DNA from 2 places in the Priestia sp. P1_B12_1 genome. Region 2 is predicted to be linked to the other one. Evidence: predicted binding sites of a transcription regulator. Region 2 holds the regulator's gene; the other holds the start of a gene.

Region 1 (4,435 bases), 260 kb from region 2:
CCTCAGTCAATTGGACGCGTAAAGCCGTTTTACGGCAACTTCGGCATCAACGTTCGCGCTTATACGTATATTCGTTCAATGGGTCCAGACGGCTTAAAAGCCGTGACGGAAAACGCTGTGCTAAACGCCAACTATATGATGCGTCGTTTAGCAGAGCACTATGAGCTGCCGTTTGACCGTCACTGTAAGCACGAATTTGTTTTATCAGGAAAACGTCAGAAAAAGCTTGGGGTACGCACATTGGATATCGCGAAACGACTGCTTGATTTTGGCTATCATCCGCCGACTATCTACTTCCCGCTTATCGTAGAAGAGTGCATGATGATCGAACCAACGGAAACGGAGTCGAAAGAAACGCTAGATGCGTTTATCGATGCGATGATTCAAATTGCAAAAGAAGCAGAAGAAACGCCTGAAGTCGTACAGGAAGCTCCGCATACAACGGTTGTGAAGCGCCTTGACGAAACGCTCGCAGCGAGAAAGCCAGTTCTTCGCTATCAGAAAGAACAGGCTGTTCAAAACGTCTAACAAAAAACCTCGCCCAAAGGCGAGGTTTTTCTATATACATACCATTATTTTTTCTTTTTCACTTTACCGTTCCACATTTTGAAGCCGCCTTTTAAATCATAGATTTCTTGAACACCGTGGCGACGAAGCATTTGTGCTGCGCGTCCTGTGCGCATTCCGCTTTGACAATAGATGTAGACAGGCTGATCTGGACGGAATTCTTTAATGCGCATACGGAACTGTGAAAGAGGAATATTTCGTGCGCCTAAAATATGTCCGTTTTCGAATTCATTCGGCTCACGGATATCAACTAGCTGTGCCTTGCGGTAGCCGCTGCGGAATTCTTCTTCAGTTAACGTTTTCATAATGCGACGTTGGACAAAGAACATAACGACAGAGTATATGATGATTACTCCAAGTAAAATGAGTACTGCTGTAATTGGTGACATGCTGATTCTTCCTTTCTTCGACAAAATCCATACTCTTATTATATAAGTGAATGAAATTAGAAGTAAAGCGATTTTGCCTTGAATCTAGCGGATTTCTTCCCGGAAATGAAAAAACTACCACATTTGAATTCACAGTTTTATGTTGCTCTTTGCTTTTCCTTAGCTCAATCTTTTGGTAGACTAAAAAACGGATTTATTTTTTATATTACATATAGCTGAGGATGAGGTAGATGAAAGCAAAGTGGAGATTTATTGATTCCAACAACCGTTCGCCTTATTACAATATGGCGTTAGATGAAGCGTTATTAGAATGGCATAGTAAAGGAGAAATTCCACCTACGATTCGTTTTTACGGATGGAACCCTCCAACGCTGTCAATCGGTTATTTTCAAAAAGCTGAAAAAGAAATTAACTTTGATAAAGTAAAAGAATTAGGACTGGGCTTTGTAAGACGTCCAACGGGCGGCAGGGGCGTGCTTCATGATGAAGAGCTTACTTACAGCGTAATTGTATCTGAAGAGTATCCTAACATGCCTAAGACAGTTACAGAGGCATATCGCGTAATCTCTGAAGGTTTACTGGAAGGATTTCGTTCGTTAGGGCTCGAGGCTTATTTTGCTATTCCTCGTTCAGAAGAAGAAAAAAATAGCTTAAAAAACCCTCGTTCGTCCGTGTGCTTTGATGCTCCTTCTTGGTATGAACTAGTTGTAGAGGGCCGCAAAATTGCTGGGAGTGCCCAAACTAGACAAAAAGGAGTTATTCTACAGCACGGCTCTATTCTGTTAGAGATTGATGAAGATAAATTATTCAGCGTGTTTAATTATCCAAATGATCGTGTGAAAGAAAGAATGCAGCGCGCATTTCGTTCCAAAGCGGTAGCCATCAATGCAATTGCGGGCCGCAAAATCTCTATTGAAGAAGCAAAAGAAGCGTTTTATAAAGGATTTGCTTCTGCTCTTGATATCGATTTAGAACCGTATACACTGTCTGAAGAAGAGGAAGCATATGTAGAAGAACTAGCGCGCACAAAGTACGGATCGGATGAATGGAACTTTAAGCGCTAAACGGATGCCCATGGGAAATAGATAAAAGTGCAACTTCTTATAAGTTGCACTTTTTATTGGGATTTTTAGAAACAATGCTTGGCTAATAGAATACATAGAGAAGAAAAGTCAAACACTTTTTTTACGAAAAAAAAAATATTTCACTTGACACCCTTCTATATGTAGATGTTTGGAGAAGTGTCAAATACTATATATTGAATTCGTCCAAGCCGTGTGGTAAGTTATTGATAGTTGATTGAAAAACTCTATTTCCTTTAAAAGGAAATAGAGTTAATAAATTTATAGATGTTCGATAGGTAAGGAGTTGTGAGAATGACTGTTTTGTTAAATCAAAAAGTGAATATGAATGTTGAAAAGCTCAATTCAGATATTGAACGCTTTCCGCAAGTACATCCGATTACACCGGATATGAAGTTGACTCATAAAGGTGTTTCAAGATTGGTAATGTTAGACCGCTATGCGTTTAAGGATACGGAAAAATTAACGTTATCAGAAGGAGATTTTGTTGTTCTAACCGTAAAGGAAGATCCAAAATTTCCAGCACGAGGACTTGGCTATGTGGAAAGCATTAATTTTGAGCAAAAAACCGCTGTTGTCAAGGTAGAAGATGAGTTTAGAGGAGCTTTATCGCCTGAAGAAGCAGAAAACGGATTAATTACTCGTTCTTTAGATGTCATTGAAAAACCTCTAGAAGTCTTTTATGAGCAAATTGCAAAACGTAATGCAACAGGCTTAGCTTCTGTGGAAAGAACAGAAGAAAAGCGCAAAGAGTGGTTTGAAAAGTTCTATCAAGAGCTTGTTCAGCTAAACTTTGTACCAGCTGGCCGCGTTCTTTACGGTGCAGGTGCTGATACGGACGTAACGTACTTCAACTGTTATGTAATGCCTTATGTAAAAGATTCACGTGAAGGTATTTCAGAACACCGCAAACAAGTAATGGAAATTATGAGCCGTGGAGGCGGTGTTGGAACGAATGGTTCAACTCTTCGCCCGCGCAACACGCTGGCTCGCGGTGTAAACGGCAAATCATCTGGTTCGGTTTCATGGTTAGATGATATTGCTAAACTGACGCATCTTGTTGAACAAGGTGGGTCGCGCAGGGGCGCCCAAATGATCATGCTTGCCGACTGGCATCCTGACATTGTAGAGTTTATTATTTCTAAAATGCAAAATCCTCGCATTTTACGTTTCTTAATTGAAAACACAAATGACGAAATGATTAAAAAACATGCGCAAGATAAATTGAAGTTCACGCCGCTAACAGAGTCTGAAGAAGCGATGTATCAAGGAATCATTAACTATAAACAAATTCCTGGTCTTGGTGGATTCAGTGAAAAAATCATCAAAGATGCAGAAGAAAAGCTGCAAACAGGCGGAACGTACAGCGTTCATAACTCAGAGTTTTTAACAGGAGCAAACATTTCTGTATGCTTAACAAAAGATTTCATGGATGCTGTTGAAAACGATGGAGAATACGAACTTCGCTTCCCAGACGTAGAAAGCTATTCAAAAGAAGAAATGGCTAACTACAATGAAAACTGGCACGAAGTAGGCGACGTGCGCGAATGGGCAAAACAAGGAAACAAAGTTCGTACGTACCGTACTATCCGTGCAAAAGAGCTATGGAACTTAATTAACATCTGTGCAACGTACTCAGCTGAACCAGGCATTTTCTTCTTCGACAATGCTAATGACATGACAAATGCTCAAGCATATGGTCAGCACGTTGTTGCAACAAATCCATGTGGTGAACAACCACTTGCACCATTCTCTGTCTGCAACTTAGCTGCTGTTAACTTAGCGCAAATGGCAGATAAAGAAACGAAAACTGTTAATTTTGAAAAGTTACGTCAAACGGTTGAAACAGGCGTTAGAATGCAAGATAACGTTATTGATGCAACTCCTTATTTCTTAGAAGAAAACCAAAAGCAAGCGCTTGGCGAACGCCGCGTTGGCCTTGGTGTAATGGGTCTTCACGATCTTCTTATTTATTGTGAGACAGAGTACGGCTCTGACAAAGGCAATGAGTTAGTAGATAAAGTGTTTGAAACAATTGCAACGACGGCTTACCGCGCGTCTGTAGAGCTTGGAAAAGAAAAAGGAAGCTTCCCGTTCTTAGTGGGTGAAACAGATGCTGAAACGGCTTCTTTACGTGAAGCATTTACAAATACAGGCTTCATGAAAAAAATGCCTGAAGATATTCGTCAAAACATTAAAGAGAACGGTATCCGAAACTCTCATTTATTAACAGTAGCGCCAACAGGCAGTACTGGAACAATGGTTGGAGTATCAACGGGTCTTGAACCTTATTTCTCATTCTCATACTTCCGAAGCGGCCGTTTAGGTAAATTTATTGAAGTAAAAGCTGATATCGTTCAAGAGTATTTAGATCAGCATCCAGAAGCAGATCCAAAC
Region 2 (4,435 bases):
AAGAATGGTGTTTCGCACAGCGATTATAGAGGAAAATTTAGATATTATTGCAATAAATGCATCTTATCCAGCAGAAACGTTAGCACATTTAATCAAATATGACTCTATACACGGACCATTTAATGGAGATGTCAAATGTGATGATGATGCGCTAATTGTTAACGGTAAAAGAATTCAGCTATTAAATTCACGTGATCCGCTGAATTTGCCTTGGAAAGAGCTTGGGATTGATTTAGTTGTTGAAGCAACGGGGAAATTTAATTCAAGAGAAAAAGCGCAGTTACATATTGAAGCAGGTGCGAAAAAAGTTGTGTTAACGGCACCGGGTAAACAAGAAGATATTACCATTGTGATGGGCGTAAACGAACGAGAGTTTGATGTGAATCAGCATAACATTATTTCTAATGCCTCTTGTACGACAAATTGTCTAGCTCCAGTTGTCAAGGTACTAGACGAAGCGTTCACAATTGAAAACGGTTTAATGACGACCGTTCATGCATATACAAATGATCAAAAGAATATCGATAATCCGCATAAAGATTTGCGAAGAGCCCGTGCGTGTGCTCAATCAATTATTCCTACAACAACTGGAGCAGCCAAGGCACTTTCATTAGTTCTTCCACATTTAAAAGGAAAGCTTCATGGGATGGCGCTTCGTGTACCAACGCCGAACGTATCGCTTGTCGATTTAGTTGTGGATGTAAGGAAACCTGTGACGATGGAAGATGTTAATTTAGCGTTTATTAAAGCTGCTGAAGGGCCATTAAAGAATATTTTAAATTTAACAATGGAACCACTCGTATCAATTGACTTTAATACAAATCCCCATTCAGCTATTGTAGATGGACTATCCACGATCGTAATGGAAGACCATAAAATTAAAGTGTTAGCTTGGTACGATAACGAGTGGGGCTACTCTCAGCGCGTAGTCGATTTGGTAAGATATATTGCTGCAGAAATGCGTAATGGATCAAAAATAAGAGTAAGCTAAGAAAGCTATTGATTGCTTTTAAAAAAACAGGGAGCTATCGCCCTGTTTTTTTTGTTTTTATTCAAAAGAATAGGGAAAAGCAATAAGATAAGCATGCAAAGGGGTGTTTAATTTCCTCAATTTTAATAAAAAATTAATAGTCGTTTAGAAGCTTTTACACACTGTTTCACGAGAATACAGGGGTAATTTGTATAGGTCTATCTGCAAGAACAATCTTTAATAAAATCAAAACACGTATTGCAAAATAAATGTAAACAAAGTATACTATGTTTCGTGAACTTCTTGTGTACCTTTCGGTGATGTGGCTACTTAAAGGGTTAGGACCTCTTTGGACTAACTTTCCCCCGTGGTAGTTAACATGCTATATGGCGAAAGAACTTCATGTTTAACGATTAAAAATTGTTAAAGGGGGAAATATCATTATGGAAACAATGGGTCGTCATGTCATCTCAGAATTATGGGGATGCGATTTCGATAAGTTAAATGATATTGATTATATTGAAAAAACGTTTGTTGATGCAGCTTTAAAATCTGGTGCGGAAGTTCGCGAAGTAGCGTTCCATAAATTTGCACCTCAAGGTGTAAGTGGCGTTGTTATTATTTCAGAATCACATTTAACGATTCACAGCTTCCCAGAGCATGGTTATGCAAGTATCGATGTTTATACTTGTGGTCATTTAGATCCTACAATCGCAGCAGATTATATTGCAGATGCTCTAAGTGCACAGACACGTGAAACAATTGAATTGCCACGTGGAATGGGTCCTGTTCAGGTAAAACAAACTAAAGCGAATGCACTTTAATAGTGTCGATTGATTACGTAAGTTAAGAGGTGTATTACACACCTCTTTTTAGTATATAAATTTTTAATACGCAAAAACAAAGGGGATAACAACATGGGGGTAGTACAAGCAGTTAAATCTTTATTTTCTAATCATGTAGAAACAAGCGATCACCATTCAGATCCGACTCTAAAAACGCATTATTACAAAACAACGGCCGGGAATGCATTTAAGCAAGTTCATGAAATGTTGAAGCGCATGCAAGGGATAGAGATACTTGCTGCATATGAAGAGCGAGGAGAAATTAGCTTAAACGTTGTAAAAGGAAGAAAAGCTTTTGTTGTGATTACCATTATTAACGTACGTCCTCTTGAAACCGCTATCGATTTTTCTGCTACAACAGAATCAAAAGTGGTGCCGGTTGATTTTGGTTTTAGTAAAGAACTCGTACGTACGCTTTATAAGAGCTTTGATCAAAAACTTATTCCTCTTTCTTCGTAAGTTCCTTGTCATTTTTGAATTTCAGGAAATAAAATGGGGAAATTCCTTTTCCTTTACTTGTATTCAAGCCTTGTTTTCTATAAGATGGAATAAAGCAAATCCTTTAATACAGCATCGTGTTTGTTAAAGGAAATGATGATAAAAATCATAATGAATGGCGAATAGCCGGCTAACATAGATGGAAATTAACTTATATAAGAGAAAATAAAAAGAAAAACAAGGTTTATTATTGGAGCTGAGAATATGAAGTGCCCATCCTGTCATTACAATGGAACGAGAGTGCTGGACTCGCGCCCTGTAGAAGAAGGCCGCTCTATTCGTAGAAGACGTGAATGCGAAGAGTGTCACTATCGTTTTACAACTTTTGAGAAAGTAGAAGAACTTCCGTTAATTGTTGTAAAAAAAGATGGAGCGAGAGAAGAGTTCAGCAAAGACAAAATCCTTCGAGGGTTAATTAAGGCGTGTGAAAAACGCCAAGTAAGCTTAAAACAATTAGAAGATACCGTACACGATATTGAAACAGAGCTGCGCAGTCAGGGTACATCAGAGGTGCAGTCAGATGTGGTAGGAGAAATGGTGATGGAGCGATTAGCTGCTATCGATGAAGTCTCTTATGTTCGATTTGCTTCTGTATACCGACAATTTAAAGACATCAATGTATTTATTGATGAATTAAAAGATTTAATTAAGAAGGAACGACTGTAAAAGAGCTATTGAAGTATTCTTTAGGCTCTTTTTTTGTCATTTCTATTACTTTAAAAGTAGGTAGGGAACGACATGAAAGAACAACATTGGAAAGAAATGATACCGGTCGATCGTTATGTTGTTCGTTCGAACGGCATACTGCAGGAATACGACCGAAAGATTTTAACCATGCTCTATCAGCCGTTGGTGGGTACGACCTGCTTTGGTCTGTATATGACGCTATGGAGCGAGCTGGAACAAGACCGTTTATGGGGGAAAGAGTCTACACATCATCATCTAATGTCAATGATGCAAATTAATTTGAAAGCTATTTACCATGATCGGTTAAAATTAGAAGGCATTGGTTTGTTAAAAACATATATTAAGGAAGAAGATGATGTTCGTGTGTTCATTTATGAGCTCATTCCTCCTCTTACGCCCCATCAGTTTTTTAACGACGGTGTGTTAAATGTATATTTATATAACCGACTTGGAAAATCCATCTTTCAAAAAGTGAAAAATTATTTTTCGGATTCACTCGTCGATGACCAATCGTTTAAAGATGTCACGCATTCATTTAACGATGTATTTAAATCAGTTAAAGCAACAGAGCTGGCTCCAAGTTTTCAGTCTGAAAGCAAGGATGTATTTTCTCCTGATGCTCAAACGGACTTTGTGGATTCCTCCAAACGCGCTTCTATTGAGATGAGCCCGGATTCCTTTGATTTTGATTTATTTTTAGCAGGTCTAACAGATTCAATGATTTCGAAAAGGTCCATTACATCTAAAGTAAAACAAGCGATTGAAAAACTAGCTTTTTTATACGGTATCGATCCTCTTCAAATGAAAAATGTGGTGCTCGATTCGCTAAATGAGAACGATCAAGTTGATATTGAATTGCTTAGAAAAGCAGCACAGTCCTTTTACCAATTTGAAAATGGAGAAGCACTTCCAAATCTAAGCGAACAAATTCAGCCGCCTATGCTTCGTACCATGCAGGAAAAGCAGCCGCAGACAAAGGAAGAGCAGCTTATTCAACAGCTTGAAGTGACTTCTCCTCGACAGCTTTTGATCGAGTTTTCCGGGGGAGCAGAGCCTTCAAAAGCAGATTTGCAAATGATTGAAGAAGTGATGTTTAACCAAAAACTTTCACCAGGGGTAGTAAATGTTCTGATTTACTATGTTATGCTAAGATCCGATATGAAATTGTCTAAGAGCTATGTAGAGAAAATTGCTGGACACTGGGCGCGCAAAAAGGTCCAAACTGTTCAAGATGCCATGAATTTAGCTAAAAATGAACAGAAAGAATATCAGAATTGGACTGAAGCAAAGCAAAATAAAAAAACGGCTGGACGAAAGATTGTGCGTAAAGAAATGGTGCCAGAGTGGCTGAGCGATGAAGAAAAAGAAGAGAAAAAGCAGCCTTCAAAAGAAGTGGACGGATTTGAAGAAGAAAAACGAAAGCTACAAGAAGAGC

What was found. Region 2 encodes NrdR, which represses ribonucleotide reductase genes. Its sites were predicted from a motif close to AACACNATATATNGTGTT; they were not measured.
Region 1: AC1D0Y_RS03550 (vitamin B12-dependent ribonucleotide reductase) is a predicted target of NrdR. The motif match lies at 2,204-2,221, and genes of this name have one in related genera.

Annotation. Positions count from the first base shown of each region.
Region 1 covers NZ_JBFTZR010000001.1:681,804-686,238, reverse strand. The annotation lists gene gcvPB (aminomethyl-transferring glycine dehydrogenase subunit GcvPB) at 1-528, shown strand, start outside; gene AC1D0Y_RS03560 (rhodanese-like domain-containing protein) at 573-956, opposite strand; gene AC1D0Y_RS03555 (lipoate--protein ligase family protein) at 1,187-2,020, shown strand; gene AC1D0Y_RS03550 (vitamin B12-dependent ribonucleotide reductase) at 2,333-4,435, shown strand, end outside.
Region 2 covers NZ_JBFTZR010000001.1:945,479-949,913, reverse strand. The annotation lists gene AC1D0Y_RS04955 (glyceraldehyde-3-phosphate dehydrogenase) at 1-991, shown strand, start outside; gene speD (adenosylmethionine decarboxylase) at 1,414-1,794, shown strand; gene AC1D0Y_RS04945 (cytosolic protein) at 1,888-2,274, shown strand; gene nrdR (transcriptional regulator NrdR) at 2,518-2,979, shown strand; gene AC1D0Y_RS04935 (replication initiation and membrane attachment family protein) at 3,052-4,435, shown strand, end outside.